DNA from 3 places in the Affinirhizobium rhizoryzae genome. Region 2 is predicted to be linked to each of the others. Evidence: riboswitches for the same ligand, from Rfam matches in the RefSeq annotation. Region 2 holds a riboswitch; each other region holds the start of a gene.
The links. A riboswitch is a leader RNA that binds a small molecule or an ion and turns the genes downstream of it on or off. The one in region 2 is predicted to bind cobalamin.
Positions count from the first base shown of each region.

Region 1: it holds a riboswitch for cobalamin, as region 2 does, so the genes downstream of both, G6N80_RS01125 ((2Fe-2S) ferredoxin domain-containing protein) here and G6N80_RS04120 (energy-coupling factor ABC transporter permease) in region 2, are expected to answer to the same signal.
Region 3: it holds a riboswitch for cobalamin, as region 2 does, so the genes downstream of both, G6N80_RS11630 (DUF1636 family protein) here and G6N80_RS04120 (energy-coupling factor ABC transporter permease) in region 2, are expected to answer to the same signal.

Region 1 covers NZ_CP049249.1:46,755-51,661, reverse strand. Annotated here, with positions in the region: gene G6N80_RS01140 (amino acid ABC transporter substrate-binding protein) at 1-276, opposite strand, end outside; gene G6N80_RS01135 (trans-sulfuration enzyme family protein) at 319-1,515, opposite strand; gene G6N80_RS01130 (LysR substrate-binding domain-containing protein) at 1,623-2,507, shown strand; cobalamin riboswitch at 3,270-3,461, shown strand; gene G6N80_RS01125 ((2Fe-2S) ferredoxin domain-containing protein) at 3,564-4,358, shown strand; gene G6N80_RS01120 (ABC transporter substrate-binding protein) at 4,380-4,907, shown strand, end outside.
Region 2 covers NZ_CP049249.1:718,927-723,833, forward strand. Annotated here, with positions in the region: gene G6N80_RS04105 (YqaA family protein) at 1-147, opposite strand, end outside; gene G6N80_RS04110 (thiol-disulfide oxidoreductase DCC family protein) at 287-637, shown strand; gene G6N80_RS04115 (aldo/keto reductase) at 741-1,628, shown strand; gene G6N80_RS04120 (energy-coupling factor ABC transporter permease) at 1,682-2,362, opposite strand; cobalamin riboswitch at 2,414-2,620, opposite strand; gene G6N80_RS04125 (histidine kinase dimerization/phospho-acceptor domain-containing protein) at 2,687-4,033, opposite strand; gene G6N80_RS04130 (response regulator transcription factor) at 4,030-4,689, opposite strand; gene G6N80_RS04135 (PepSY domain-containing protein) at 4,849-4,907, shown strand, end outside.
Region 3 covers NZ_CP049250.1:1,146,001-1,150,907, forward strand. Annotated here, with positions in the region: gene cobN (cobaltochelatase subunit CobN) at 1-890, opposite strand, end outside; gene cobW (cobalamin biosynthesis protein CobW) at 890-1,927, opposite strand; gene G6N80_RS11630 (DUF1636 family protein) at 1,924-2,355, opposite strand; cobalamin riboswitch at 2,454-2,680, opposite strand; gene cobO (cob(I)yrinic acid a,c-diamide adenosyltransferase) at 2,835-3,404, shown strand; gene G6N80_RS11640 (cobyric acid synthase) at 3,404-4,873, shown strand; gene cbiB (adenosylcobinamide-phosphate synthase CbiB) at 4,857-4,907, opposite strand, start outside.

The DNA of each region.
Region 1 (4,907 bases), 540 kb from region 2:
CGGCACGCGCTGCTGGCCGCTCAGCGGAACGAACTCCACCTTGTCCTTGTCATTGAAGATCGCGACCGCCACGGCCCGGCAGGTCTCCACGTCGAGACCACGCCAGTAGCCCTTCTCATCGGGCGCGCCAAAGCCAACGGTGCCCTGACTTGAGGCGCATTTCAGAAAACCGCGCGCCTTAACGGCGTCAAGCGTTGGTCCTGCGACTGCCGGCGACAGGCCAGCAGACAGCATGCTCGTAAGCAAAAAGCCTACTCCAAGAAGTTTCGAACGCATGTTGTTCCCCTTTTTTGTTGAAGTGCGTTTTTTCGAAGATGGTCAGCTTGCGCGCACCAGTTTCGCCTGCCCCGTCCGACGAAGAATCTCGGCAAAAAATGCCTCCATGTCAGCCTGGAGGTCGGCGGGGTCCTCCAGCCCAACACTGATGCGCAGCACGAGATCGTCTTGCTTCCATTCGGTGGCCGTGCGGTTCTGGCGGACCGGCATGGGGGCGATGAGGCTTCGGGTTCCACCCCAGGAGGCGCCGATGGCAATCGTCTTCAGGACGTCGAGGGCTGCGGCGGCGTGAGGTACCGCGTCCGATACCAGGACAACGCTGAATACGCCGCTCGTCCCTAGGAAGTCCCGCTTCCAGATCTCGTGCCCCTGGGTACCCGGCAAGGTCGGAAACAGGACACGCTCGACCAGAGGATGACGCTCGATCCACTCGATCAGTACCAGTGCAACATCTGCGGCATGCTTGAGACGGATGCCAAGCGTTTCCATGCCGCGCAGCACAAGCGATGCATCATCCGGAGACACGCCAATCCCGAAGCGCCCGAGCGTTGCGCGAATCGGTGTGATGAGGTCGTCTGACCGCACGGTGATCGAACCCATCAGTAGATCGGAGTGGCCGGAAACATATTTCGTCAAGGCTTCCGTAACGATATCGGCTCCGAGCGCCAGCGGCTTGTAGTTGAGCGGTGTCGCCCAGGTATTGTCGCAGCCGACAAGCGCGCCGTGTCGATGGGCGACATCGGCAATAGCCGGAAGATCCTGGATCTCCATCGTCGTTGAACCCGGGGATTCACACCAGACGAGCTTTGTGCGGTCATCGATCTTTGTTGTCAGGTCCTCGATCGAAACCGGATCGTAATAGGCAACCTCGACGCCGAAACGCGCCAGATCCTGGTTGGCAAAGTCGCGCATGGGCGGATAGGCGGTATCCGCGATCAGGATCTTGTCGCCGCTCTTCAAGAACGGAAGCGCTGCAATCGCATTCGCCGCCTGCCCTGATGGCACCAGAAATGTGCGAAGACCCTGCTCAAGCGCCGTCAGTTTGGCTTCGAGCGTGCGGGTCGTCGGCGTGCCGTAAAGCCCATAGGTATACCCATCATGGCCCCTCTGACCGCGGGTGGCATAGGCTTCTGCATTCTTGAAGACGATGGTGGATGCCCGGTGCGTGGCAACACCAAGGGCTTCAAACCCGTCAACATTGACGTCCGGTGTGACAACACATTGAGTAAAGTCTTTCATTCCGCTTCATCCTGAGCAATTTCGTGAGCGGATTAAAACATCGGCATATCAATTCCGTCCAATATCATTATCCTGCTACTTTATTCTCGTGGGTTATGAGGTGTCGAATGAATATTCGTCAGGTCGAGGTGTTCCATGCCGTGATGACTAACAGCACAGCCTCTCGGGCTGCCGAGGTGCTGCGCATTTCCCAACCTGCTGTCAGCAAAGCGATCCAGGAACTCGAGCGCGATATCGGATTTGCCCTGTTCCGGCGCGAACGCGGTCGCATGTATCCGACCGCCGAAGCGAACATCTTCTTCAAGGAAGTGGAGAGTTCGTTTTCCGGGCTCACACGGCTCAAAAGTGCCGCAGCGAGAATCCGTGATTTCGGATCAGGCGAAATCAAAGTGGCAAGCCTATCTGCGCTGAGCACCAATATTTTGCCACGCGCTTTGCGCGGTTTTCAGGCGCGGCATCCAAATGTCGCCATTTCGTTTCAGGCGCAACTGTCCTCTACTGTGAAAGATCTAGTAGCGTCCGGCCAGGTCGATGTCGGGCTGGCAGCCGACGAGATCGAGACCGAAGGCGTCGATGTTCGGCCCTTCGCGCGCTATCGTGCCGCCATCGCCGTTCCAGCGGGGCATCGCCTGGAGCAGGCCACTGAGTTGACGCCAGAGGATCTCGACGGAGAAGCCTTCATTGCCCTTTCCCCTGAAGACACGACGCGACGAGCCGCTGAAGCTATCTTTCGCGACCGCGCAACCAAGCTGAAGGTCGTGTTGGAAACGCCGTATTCGACCACCATCTGCGCCATGGTTCAGGCAGGGCTCGGAGTCGGCCTCGTCAACCCCATGACGGCCGAACCCTATGTGGGGCGTGGCCTGACGATCATCCCATTCAAACCGGCGATCTATTTCCGCACCCTGCTGGTACTGCCGCCGAACCGCTATCCTTCGCGCATCGTTGCCGACTTTGTCGATGAGGTGATGAAGCTGTCGATATTTCAATGATTGGCGCTAGCGCTGCTAATTTGATGGCTTTGATACAATCAGGACTATCGTCTTCGCCATGAAAGTGGCCGTGACAGCGATGACAGCACAGAGGCTTCACTCGGCCTTACACTGGCAAGGCTTGTGACTGAACTTGCCCTGATATTGCGAAGCTGCTGAACCAGAGTGTCGAAAACATCAAGGTCAGCATCTATCGCACGCCAGGGCCGGAAATTCTCTCCGCCAATCGCAATGACGACCACATCCATATGCCAATTGTCTTTCGGTTTGGACCGGTCCCGGCGTATACAGGTGGCAAAATAGCGACCAAAGCGATTGATCGCAGTCGCGCAGTTTTCCAGCTGCTGATGATATTCTGCTGGGCAATCAAGTCTTCAAGATCGGCTGTACTCAGGGCAGAGAGTTTATATGCCCGGACCGCTTATGTGACGATCTCGCACAGAAAAGAAAACTCCTTTAAACTATTGAAAAAGATCAGCAATTTCGTGGTGCATCGATAAAGCCAACCTGGCATCGAGCAACTTGGCAATACCGGTCTCATTACGCGTTCTCCCGGATCTTTCGACGTGGACCACTTCAAGTTCGTAAGCACCATTTGCTTTGAGGATCATCAAGCGCCCCTCACCATAGTGAGAACGATTGACATTCATTATGTAACGTTATTACATATCAACGAAAATGTCGATGAGAAGGCAAATGAGAGTGGTAGCGGCTCCTAGTGGAACCATTGCCTCCTGTCGATTGACAGCAGGCCGCCATCATGTAGACATCGTCAGGTCAAGGTTCTTCCATCACTGGTGGAAGCTAAGAGGGAATCCGGTGCGACGCCGGAGCTGTCCCGCAACTGTAAACGGCGAGCCGTCCCCGAAAACGTCACTGACCTGAAAAGGTTGGGAAGACAGGGGAAGGCATAGACCCGTGAGCCAGGAGACCTGCCTGACAAGATAGAATTCCGCGGTCGGGGTCTGCCGCCGGAATGGCTCGTTCGCGTACCAAGGGGTTCGCGCGCGTCGTCATTTCGTTGCTAGCCTCGACCGCTCACGCGCGAGGCACGCAGTGACGAAAGAAATAGAACTGGACGAACGGCGCGCCGTTCTTCTCATCGCGAAATCCGCTTTTGCCGCGGCGCCTCACGCCGACATGGCGCGCCTTGCGGGCGTCATGGCCGAACACCGGCCTGACGCCGTCGTGCGTTACGCCTTCATTGAACAAGGCACTCCGTCTCTCAAGGAAGCGCTGCTGGCGCTGGTCGGCGAGGGCTGTTCCCATGTCAGCATTGTCCCGCTTGTTCTGCCCATGGAGCCCAGCGTTCCCACCTGGCTGCAAAAAGTGGTCCGCCGCTGGCGAAACGAGGATCACCGGCCATGGCCGGAGATAGCACTCACCGCTCACATCGCGGCAAGTCCGGTCATGGCCGCACTACTTGGAGATCTGGTCGCGTCAGCCACATCCTTCGATCTTGCCGTTGATCAGAAATCCCTCGCCGAAGGTTCGCTTGTGCCGGACCAGAAACGCCGGGTCCTGGTCTGCCAGGGCGGCCCCTGCAATGGCGCAGGTGCCGACGCCCTCTGGTGCCACCTGCGCAACGAACAGCAACGCCTGAAGCTGCGGACAACGGGCGAAGGCACCATGACCGCGAAATCCACCTGCCTCGGCCCCTGCAATCTTGCCCCTGTCGTCCAGGTCTTTCCCGAGGGCACCTATTACGGCGGCGTCACCGAGGCGGCCGTCGACCGCATCATCACCGAGCACCTGTTGGGCGGAACGGTCGTGGAGGATTTCGCCTATCACCCGACCGGACGCAAGCAGCGGCTGCGGCCGCTGCAAACACCAAGATTCCCGAATCCATAATCAACGAGACGAGAGGTCATTATGCCCATTCCGCTCCGCCAGCGCCTCAGCAGCGCGCTGATCGCCACCGCAGCCCTTGTGGCCGTCGCGTGGCCCGCAGCAGCGACTGAGCCTTTGCGCATCGGCGCAACCTTCATCACCAGTGGCGTTGACCCGGCCAAGGGATCAAATGGCTGGGCGCTCACCAGCCACGGGGTTGGCGAAAACCTGTTTACCGTCGACAGGCAAGGCAAACTTGTACCGGAACTGGCCGAAAAGGCCGAACGCACGGGCGACCTCACCTGGACGATCACCTTGAAGGCAGGGCGCGCATTCTCTGATGGCACGCCCGTGACAGCCGCAGCTTTGGCGGCCGGTTTCGAGCGCACCTTTGCCAACAACAAGGCAGCATTGGCGACAGGCGGGAAACTGACGTTTGCAGCAGCAGACGACCTCACCCTCAGGGTATCGACGGAAAAGCCGGTTCCTCTCATCCAGGCCCTGTTTGCCGAATGGCCGCTGATTGCCTACAAGCCGGCAGCCGAGGACGGCAAGACGATCTTTACCGGC
Region 2 (4,907 bases):
GACATTCCCGATGGTGGCAAAAACAACGAGCAGAACAACCGGGTGTTCAGCCTGGACGACGAGATATGCAAGGAGTGCTTCCGATTGTGCTGGCAATAGGGTTGCCGCGACGAAGGCTGTTGCCATCAGCCCGAGATAGGCCATCATGTCCGGTCTGTTCCGCATCCGCCTCAGTCTGGGGGTCTCGTAAACCAAATAGGCTCCCGGGTCAAAGCGCTCTTCGGGTCCCCATTGATCCGTCGGATCAGAGAGGGCGTAGATTGGCACAAAAGAAAGGCTAGACGGAATGAACCCCCATCGTGTGACAGTCTGGTTTGACAGCGGATGTCCGCTTTGCCGTCGCGAAATTGCGCTGATGCGAAAGCTGGACCGCGGCAATGCCATCCGCTTCGTAGACCTTTATGATGCATCGGCCAGTTGCCCGATTGATCGTGCAGAAGCACTGGCGCGGTTTCATGCAGAAGAAAATGGCAAGCTTTATGTCGGTGCACAGGCGTTTGCTGCAATGTGGCGGGCGATTCCCATGTTCCGCCCACTCGGAATTATGGCAGGGTGGGCGCCTTTGACTCCCCTTTTCGACCTACTTTATCGTGGCTTCTTGCGCATCAGGCCACGCCTGCAACGGCTGTTCCAGTAAGCGCTGCTATTCGTCCATCACCGCTTCGACAATATCACAGAGTTGAGATAAACCGCGTGGCAGCGGCGGGCTGCAGCCCGCGATTTGGCGAGAAAGGAAGCAGATGCAGCGCGTTGAAATTCAGGCCGGATTGGATCTCTCACGGATCGTCTATGGCATGTGGCGGCTAGCCGATGATCAGGATGTGTCCGCGGGCAATATCATTGCCAAAGTGGAAGCATGCCTTGAACAGGGTATTACCACCATGGATCATGCGGATATCTATGGCGGCTACACCGTTGAAGAGCATTTCGGCAGAGCATTGAAAGGCGCCGGACTTCGAGACAAGATCGAAATTGTTACCAAATGCGGCATAGTTGCACCCACGGGAGACTACGCCGGGGCACGGCTGAAGCATTATAATACCTCGGCAGAGCACATCAGCGCGTCGATCGACAGATCTCTACGTCTCCTGGGCACAGATTACATCGATCTTTTGCTGATCCACCGCCCCGATCCTTTCATGGATTTTACGGAAACCGGCGGCGCTCTCGATGCCGCCGTGTCATCCGGCAAGGTCAGAGCCGTCGGCGTTTCGAATTTCCGCCCCTGGGATCTCGCGGCGCTTCAGTCGTGCATGCAGACGAAACTCGTGGTCAACCAGATCGAACTGAGCCTTTTGGCGCGGGACCCGTTCACGAATGGTGATCTGAGCTCGATGACACGAGACAAGGTCCGGGCAATGGCATGGTCACCTCTGGGTGGTGGCCGCCTTTTTTCAAATGACACCGACCTTGGCAGGACGCTGGATCGCATCGCAGCCGAACAAGGTGTAGATCGCACAGCCATTGCCGTCGCCTGGCTACTCGCACATCCGGCCCACATTCTGCCCGTCATGGGTACAAACAATGTTGCACGCATTCGACAGATTGGCGATGCGATGAAAGTCAAGCTTTCGCGGGAAGACTGGTTCGAACTCTATTCCACGGCAGAAGGCCGGGACGTTCCATAACGTCTCGGCAATCGGCGGCCTGCAATCAGGCCGCCGGCTTAGAGATCACAGCGTCAGGCTGCCTGATGCAATCGACGGCTGAAAATCGGGCCCTGGCTGTATTTGCGCAAGGATTTCGCCGCTGCAAGCACGGCCAGATCGACCAACGGCTCAATGAGGATAACGCTCATATAGGCCACGCCGAAACTTCCGATGCTCACGAGATTTTCGACCGTGAACCCGTGGCCATAGAGCGCCCAGAAGGCCACCCAGGCAACAATACCACCCTGATAGGCGGTAGACAGTGTAAATGCCTGGCGATAGGTCACATCAACATAGGCCGTGCGGGCCGGAATAAGCTTGGCCGCGAGCTGGCTGATGGCCCAAAGCGGAACGAGCAAGGTCGTTACGTTCATGCCATACTGAGGAAGATCGAACGGCGAGAAGAACAGGCCCTGGATGAGGAGGCCGGCGGCAAGCCCGATGGACGCAGCACCTGCGCCGAACATCAGGAACAGGGTCGACCCAAGAATGAGGTGAACTTCGGAAACGCCGACCGGATGATGCGGCAAGACCTCGAAAAAGCCGAAGACGAGAACGGTCGTAATGGCACTTCGCAACGCGAGCGACGCGACACCACCATCCCGACGAACACTGTCTGTTGCCATTTTGGCTGTCAGCCCCAGCGCGGCCAATGCTGTCGCGTAGCTGAGCACGATTTTTGCGCCGTCAACGACGCCCGGTTCAATATGCATATCTGCCTCCCCGCGCCCACCGCGCGGTCGATTGGTGTGTCATAATCGGACGAATGTCCGCCTCTGATGGCAGGTCTCCTGGCTTGCGATTCGCAGCTTCATCCCCCTTCCCGGCCCTGACGCCAGTGGATAACGGATGTCGCTCCTCGCCTACAGTTGCGGGGGCAGCCGTGGCATTGGCAACTTGCGTTGCATCACCACATTCCCTTTTCACCGGTTGCTTTATGGGCAACCGAGACCATCATCGGGAAGCCTAAGACTGTTTTTGAGCGCAGCGCAATCCCGTTCACGGCGATTTCACGAGAAAACAACTGTGAGACAGAATCACGGGTCAGGAAATACGATGCTCGCATCGAAACGAGACTGGTCGGGCGCCAGCGGCGTGGCCGTCAGTTCCAGTTGCGCGCCCATCTGGGTCGCCAGCCGTTCCACGATGGCGAGCCCCAGACCCGAGCCGGGATGAAGGGAATGGCCGCGCACGAAGCGCTGTCGCAGCTTTTCCGGAGGAAGCAAGGTCTTGGGCGACGTGAGGTTCGATACGCGCAGGCCATCCGGCTTCAGGTGCACGTCGACATGCGTGTCAGGCAAGCGGTAGGCGAGAGCATTTTCGACCAGATTACGGGCAGCAATGGCAAAGGCGTCCGGATCTACCTCGCGAGAAAGGACCATTCTCTCCGGACGATGATAATGAAGAACCGAGCCACTCTGGCTGTTGCGCAAGAATTCTTCCATAACGACGTCAAGGATCGTCGACAGGTCCGAACGAACCGCAGACTTACCGATGCCCGCATCGGCTCGCGCAAGCTGCAACAACTTTTCCGTCAGCACGGAGAGCTTCCTGAGTGCTGCGTCAACCTGCCTGGCGCGATCCCGGGTCTGTCCATCCTCAAGCTCGGAAAGCAGGAGCTGGCTTTGTGCAAGTGCACCTGCAATGGGTGTCCGCAATTCGTGAGCACTGTTGGCGGTCAAGGAACGTTCTGCTTCCAGCGCATCGTCCACCCGCTTGATCAGAAGGTTGACGGATTGCTGGATCGGTTCGAGTTCGATAGGCAGATCCTTGAGATCGATGGGTGCAAGATTCCCGCTGTCGCGCAGGCCGATAACGCGCTTCAAACGATCCACCTCGCTGACGTTGCGACGCACGAACCAACTGACGGCAATCAGACTCGCCGGCAGGAGCAGGAGAAGCGGCAGCAGCAGTGCCGTACCGCCCTCAATTGAGGCCTCCCGCCGATGTTCCAGCGAATCTGCGACTTGTACGAAGATGCTGCCACTGACGGCAGCAACCGTGAATATGCGTTTTTCGCCGCCACTCCAGAAGCCTTCCACCAGCGGCGCTTCGTACGGATCGGCACTGACATTATGCGAATGCAGCAGCACGCGACCGGAGCCATCCCGAACCTGATAGGTCAAATACTCATCTGGCACGTTTTCGCGCAACGCCGTCAGCTTCCGGGGAGCGCTGGTATCCTCTCGAGTGTAAAGGTCATCAATGACCAGAGGTGCCAGGCGTTCTGCTGTCTCCTGAAGAGCGCTGTCGAAAACCTCGCCCATTTCCTCCTGCATGACAGAAAAGGCAAGTCCTGCAGCCAGCAGCCAGAAAGCCAATAGGGTCAATCCGAGCGAAATGCGCAGTTCGCGCGCAATGCTGCGGGGCCTCGGCATACTCATTCAGCCACCCGATAGCCGATACCGCGAACTGTTTCGACAATCTCCTTCCCCAACTTGCGCCGAAGACGGCTCACATAAACCTCAACGGTATTGCTTTCGATTTCGGCACCAAAAGCATAGAGCGCTTCTTCGATCTGGGACTTGGATACGATGGAATTGCGTCGCGCAAGAAGGCATTCAAGCACAGCCCACTCACGCGCGGAAAGGGAAATGCGCTCACCGGTCTTTCCCTCGATGCGATGTTCGGACGGATAGACCTCGAAGCCGGCCAGTTCGACCATCGGAGTCTGACTGGCGCCGTATCGTCTGGAAACCGCATGGATTCGCGCTTCCAGTTCATCCAGGTCGAAGGGCTTGACCAGATAGTCGTCCGCACCTGCATTCAACCCTGCGATCCGGTCAGATACCTGGTCATGCGCGGTCAGAACGATGACCGGTATCATCTGCTTCTTCAGCCGGATGTGCTTGAGAATATCGAGGCCGCTTCCATCGGGCAGGCGAAGATCGAGGAGAACCAGCGCATAATCAACACCAGCGAGACAGGCAAGCGCACTCTCCTTGTCTTCCGCAAGGTCCACTGCATGGTTGTGCCGGGTGACGTGAGTGCGCACCGCATCCGCCAGTGTTGCATCATCTTCTACAAGCAGGATACGCAAGGCAACGTGTCTCCATTTCGACCAAGCAAGTGTCTTATCAAACTGTCACCAAACTGAAATCGACCGCGTTGCGATTCCGTGATGAATTTCTCCTGTTTTCAGGTGGATGTCAGCTAATGAATACAGCGTAACAGGCGAACAATGGCTGGAGCAGATCACATGAAACGTCTCGTCGCTATTGCGATTGCAAGCTGGGCCGTCGGGACGGCAGCCGTTGC
Region 3 (4,907 bases), on a different replicon from region 2:
GTCGTCGCAATCACGCTCTGAAACACCGGCACACCAAGCACGTCGAACAGCGTCTGGCCGTCCAGTTCCGCATTGCTGGCAAAGGCGGTGGCGGTGATGATGGCCGCAGGTTTTAACGGAGCCAACATGTCCCGTAGATGGGTCAGCGTTGCGCTATCCTTCAAGCCGGGAACGAAGATGGGCAGAACGCAGGCGCCTCTATCTTCCAGCGCTTCCATCAGCGCATCCACGGGGGCGACGTCGCTTGCCAAGAGCATGGAGCGATAGAAGAGCAGCGGCAAAAGCGGCTTCCCTTCGCGCTCGATCAAGGCCTCGTCCAGCGAAACGACGCCTTTCAAAGGCCGGTAGATGCCGAGCTTCGGCACGTCCTCGGCCTCTGGGCATGCAATATCGGCACCCCCGGATAGCTTATTGGTAAGTCGGCTAACGAGCCTGTCCAGATTATCCGGCCCACCGGTGCGGAAGAAGGCGAGAACGGAGCGGATTTCCGCCAGATCCACCGTGGAGGCGGTCTCCAGCCGCTCGTCGCGTTCGCTGCATTCGCCGGGCAGTAGATAGAGCAGAATATTCCGCTCTCTGGCGATACGCGCCAGCTCGTCGACCCCGTAGCGCCAACGGTCGTAGCCACCGAGAATGCGCACGAGGATCAGCTTCGCATGCCGGGCCACCTTGTCACCCCAGAGGTCTACAGACATGGGATGGCGCAGGTCGGCAAGCTGGGCCAGGCGCAGGGAAAGCCCGGTCGGGTTCAGCCGGTTCCAGGCGCTCGCAATGCCGTTCAGGTCGCTATCGGTAAAGGATAGCACCACCACATCCCCCGGCGTCTGGTTCAGATCGACCGGCTCGATCAGATCGTCGAGCGAAGAGGATGTGGTGGCGAGTATATGCATCAGGCGGCCAGCAGCTTCCCGATCTTTTCGGCGTCGATGCCCTTTTCGCCGATCACGACGAGGCGGGAACGGCGGGTTTCACCGGTGTTCCATGGGCGGTCGAAATAGTGGTTCACGCGCGGGCCAACGGCCTGCACCAGAAGGCGCATTGGCTTGCCGGAGACTTCCACATAACCCTTGATGCGCAGCACCTTTTCGGCATCGGTTACATCGGCAATGCGCTTGCTGAGTTCTTCCGGGCTGGCAATGGCCGGGATATCCAGCACAAAGCTGTCGAAATCGTCGTGCTCGTGGTCCAGCTCGTCATCGTGATGCGTCTTGCGGTTTTCGATATCGTCTTCAACCGCCAGACCAAGGCCGATGAAAATTGCGGGATCGATCTCGCCATTCTGCGAATTCACGATGCGTACGGCGCGCGGCAGGTGGTCCTCCACATGGGTGCGGGCCTTTTCGAGATCCGCTTCGTTGAGCAGGTCGGACTTGGTGAGGATCACGAGATCGGCGCAGGCGATCTGGTCTTCGAAGACTTCTTCCACGGGATCGTCATGGTCAAGCGACTGGTCTTCGGCGCGCTGGGCGGCAAGGGCTTCCATGTCGTCGGCAACGCGACCTTCGGCCAGCGCCAGACCATCGACCACGGCCACGACGCCATCCACCGTCACGCGGCTTTTCACGCCCGGCCACTGGAAGGCCTGAACGAGCGGCTTCGGCAGAGCAAGGCCCGAGGTCTCGATCAGAATGTGATCGACCTTCGGCTCCATGGCGAGGATCTTGTCGATGGCTGGCACGAAATCATCCGCCACGGTGCAGCAGATGCAGCCATTGGCCAGCTCGATGATGTTGTCTTCCGGGCAGTTTTCGATGCCGCAGCTCTTCAGGATTTCGCCATCAATGCCGACATCGCCGAATTCGTTGACGATCACGGCCAGGCGCTTGCCCTTGATGTTTTCCAGCGCGTGACGCAGCAGCGTGGTTTTTCCTGCCCCTAGAAAGCCGGTGACAACGGTGCAGGGCACGCGGGCGAGCGAATTGGTCATGAAGTCTGTCCTTCGACGTTCGGGAGAATTGGGTTGAGCGGCGGAATGCGGGCAATCATGCCGCGCTTGAGGCTTTCGGGGCGACCCTTCCACGGCATCAGTCCATCGGTGGAACCGGCCAGTAGGCGAGCACCTTCCAGAAGATCGTTTGCCGCATCGGTGCCGAGATCGCCGAACACATAGGACCAGCCATCGGCACTCTGAATGCTGGCGCTCAAGGCGCGCTTGCAATTGGCGAGGCAGGCAACGGAACGGATTTCCACGCCCTCAGTCGCCAGCGCCTTGGCGCGTTCCGCCAGCACGGCACCATCGCGCTGCGCATCAACGGCTTCCTGCCCGCTGCGGCATGTTTCGCAGACATGGATCACTACATTCGCAACCTCACGTGCTGCGGCATCCTGTCTGTCCGGTCGTGTCGAGAGATCCAAGAATCCACCCCAAATCATTGTTACAATGGGGCGCGTCCATGTCAGGCTTCTCACCTCACATGGTTTGATACATCCTTGCCCGGAGCACCCCGCCCGGCGGATTTCATGCATAAACGGCAGGTCTCCTGGCTCGCGACCATCGTGCCTGCGCCGCCTTCCCGAAGATATCTTCAGTGGCATTATGCGCCGGACGCTCCATCCTTCATCCAAAGGTGGAAGGCCGCTTACAGTTGCGGGGGCAGCCGTGGTTTAGGCGAAATTCCGCACCACGTTCCCTCTTAGCTTTTCCCGTTGCCGGGAAAAGACCGTTCACAGAGGTTCACTATGCCCTTGCGTGAGTGGCTGTCAATGGTGATCACGGCAGGGGGCGATTGCCGCACGGATCGTTTTGACTATAGTCCGCCGCTCCATCGACAGGATGCAAGGAGAGGCCGGTGAAGGAGATCGACGAAAGCGAAGCGGAACGTCATCGCCGCAAGATGGCTAATCGCAAGGCGGTTCAGGATGCGGAAGTGGCCTCCAAGACCATCGAGAAGGGTCTGCTGATCGTCAACACGGGTCCGGGCAAGGGCAAATCGACAGCGGCTTTCGGGTTGGCATTGCGCATGCTGGGTCATGGGCGAAAGGTTGCCGTCGTGCAATTCATCAAGGGGGCCTGGGACACTGGCGAGCGGGTGGCGCTGGAAGCTTTCGGTGATCGCGTTATCTGGCACACTATGGGCGAAGGGTTCACCTGGGATACGCAGGACCTGAAGCGGGATGTCGCCGCCGCCGAGCGTGCCTGGGAGAAGGCCAAGGAGATGATGGCGCTGCCGGATGTGGGGCTTCTGATCCTCGATGAGCTGAATATCGCGCTACGCTACGATTACCTCGATCTTGAAAAGGTCATCGCGGATTTGACCGCCCGCAGGCCGGACCTGCACGTCATCGTCACGGGTCGTAACGCCAAGGCCGCCTTGATCGAGGCCGCCGATATGGTGACGGAAATGACGCTGGTGAAGCACCACTTCAAGTCGGGTGTGAAGGCGCAGGCCGGGATAGAGTTCTGATGGTAAAGCCGCCCGCCAAGGCATTGATGTTTCAGGGAACGGGATCGGATGTCGGCAAGTCGCTTGTCGTGGCGGGTCTCGCCCGTGCCTTTTCGCTGCGCGGGCTGAAGGTCCTGCCATTCAAGCCACAGAACATGTCGAACAATGCGGCCGTGACCGCCGATGGCGGGGAGATTGGTCGGGCGCAGGCGCTACAGGCGCGTGCGGCTCGCGCTCCCCTTTCAGTGCACATGAACCCGGTTCTCCTGAAGCCGCAAAGCGAGGTGGGTGCGCAGATTGTCGTGCAGGGCAAGGTGCGCGGCAATGCCAAGGCTGCCGAATATCAGCAGATCAAGGCGGGGCTGATGCCAGCTGTTCTGGAAAGCTTCGAGCACCTGAAGGCTCAAGCCGATCTGGTGCTGGTGGAAGGGGCAGGCAGTGCGTCCGAAGTCAATCTACGCCGCAACGACATCGCCAATATGGGCTTTGCCCGCGCTGCAAATGTGCCTGTCGTGCTGATCGGCGATATCGATCGCGGTGGTGTCATCGCCAGCCTCGCAGGCACGAAAACGGTGGTGGACGTTGAAGATGCGGCCATGATCCACGGTTTCATCGTCAATCGCTTCCGTGGTGACCCGAGCTTGTTCGATGAAGGCATGCGGATGATCGCGGGCTTTACCGGCTGGCAGCCCATCGGCCTTTTGCCGCATTTTGCCGAGGCTTCCCGACTTCCGGCGGAAGACGCGCTGGCGCTGAATTCAAAGCCTGAACGCAAGCCGGGTGCAAAGATCCGCATCGCGGTGCCGATCCTGCCGCATGTTTCCAATTTTGATGATCTCGATCCGCTGGATGCCGAACCGGATGTCGAACTGATCCGTGTCAGGCCGGGTAGCGTGCTGCCTGCTGATGCCGATCTCGTTCTGCTGCTGGGTTCCAAGGCAACGATTTCAGATTTGCAGGCGCTCAAAAGCGCAGGCTTCGATATCGACATTGCTGCTCATGTGCGGCAGGGAAAGCCTGTGCTTGGCCTCTGCGGCGGTTATCAGATGCTGGGGAAAAGTGTTGCGGACCCTGAAGGTATCGAGGGACCGGCAGGTGTAAATGAAACCGGTCTCGGTCTGCTGGATATCGAAACACGGTTGACGGACGACAAGCGGCTTGTGGCCGTTCAGGGACAGACTGCCGATGGCGCTTCATTTGCCGGCTATGAAATGCATGTGGGCGAAACGGTCGGGCCGGATTGCGGGCGTTCCTTCGCAACGATTGAGGGGCGGCCCGAAGGTGCGGTTTCCGCCTCCGGTCTCGTTTCAGGCACCTATGTGCATGGGCTTTTCGCCGATGATGCGCAGCGTTCCAGCTGGTTGAAGCGGCTGGGGGGCGAGGCCTCAAGGCTGGATTATGAGCAGGGCGTGGAAGAGGTTCTGGATCGTCTTGCCGCGCATATCGAACGGCACCTCGATCTGGATTTGCTGCTCAGGTTAGCGCGCTGATCGTAACCGCCAGAACTCCGAACAGGGCAATCAG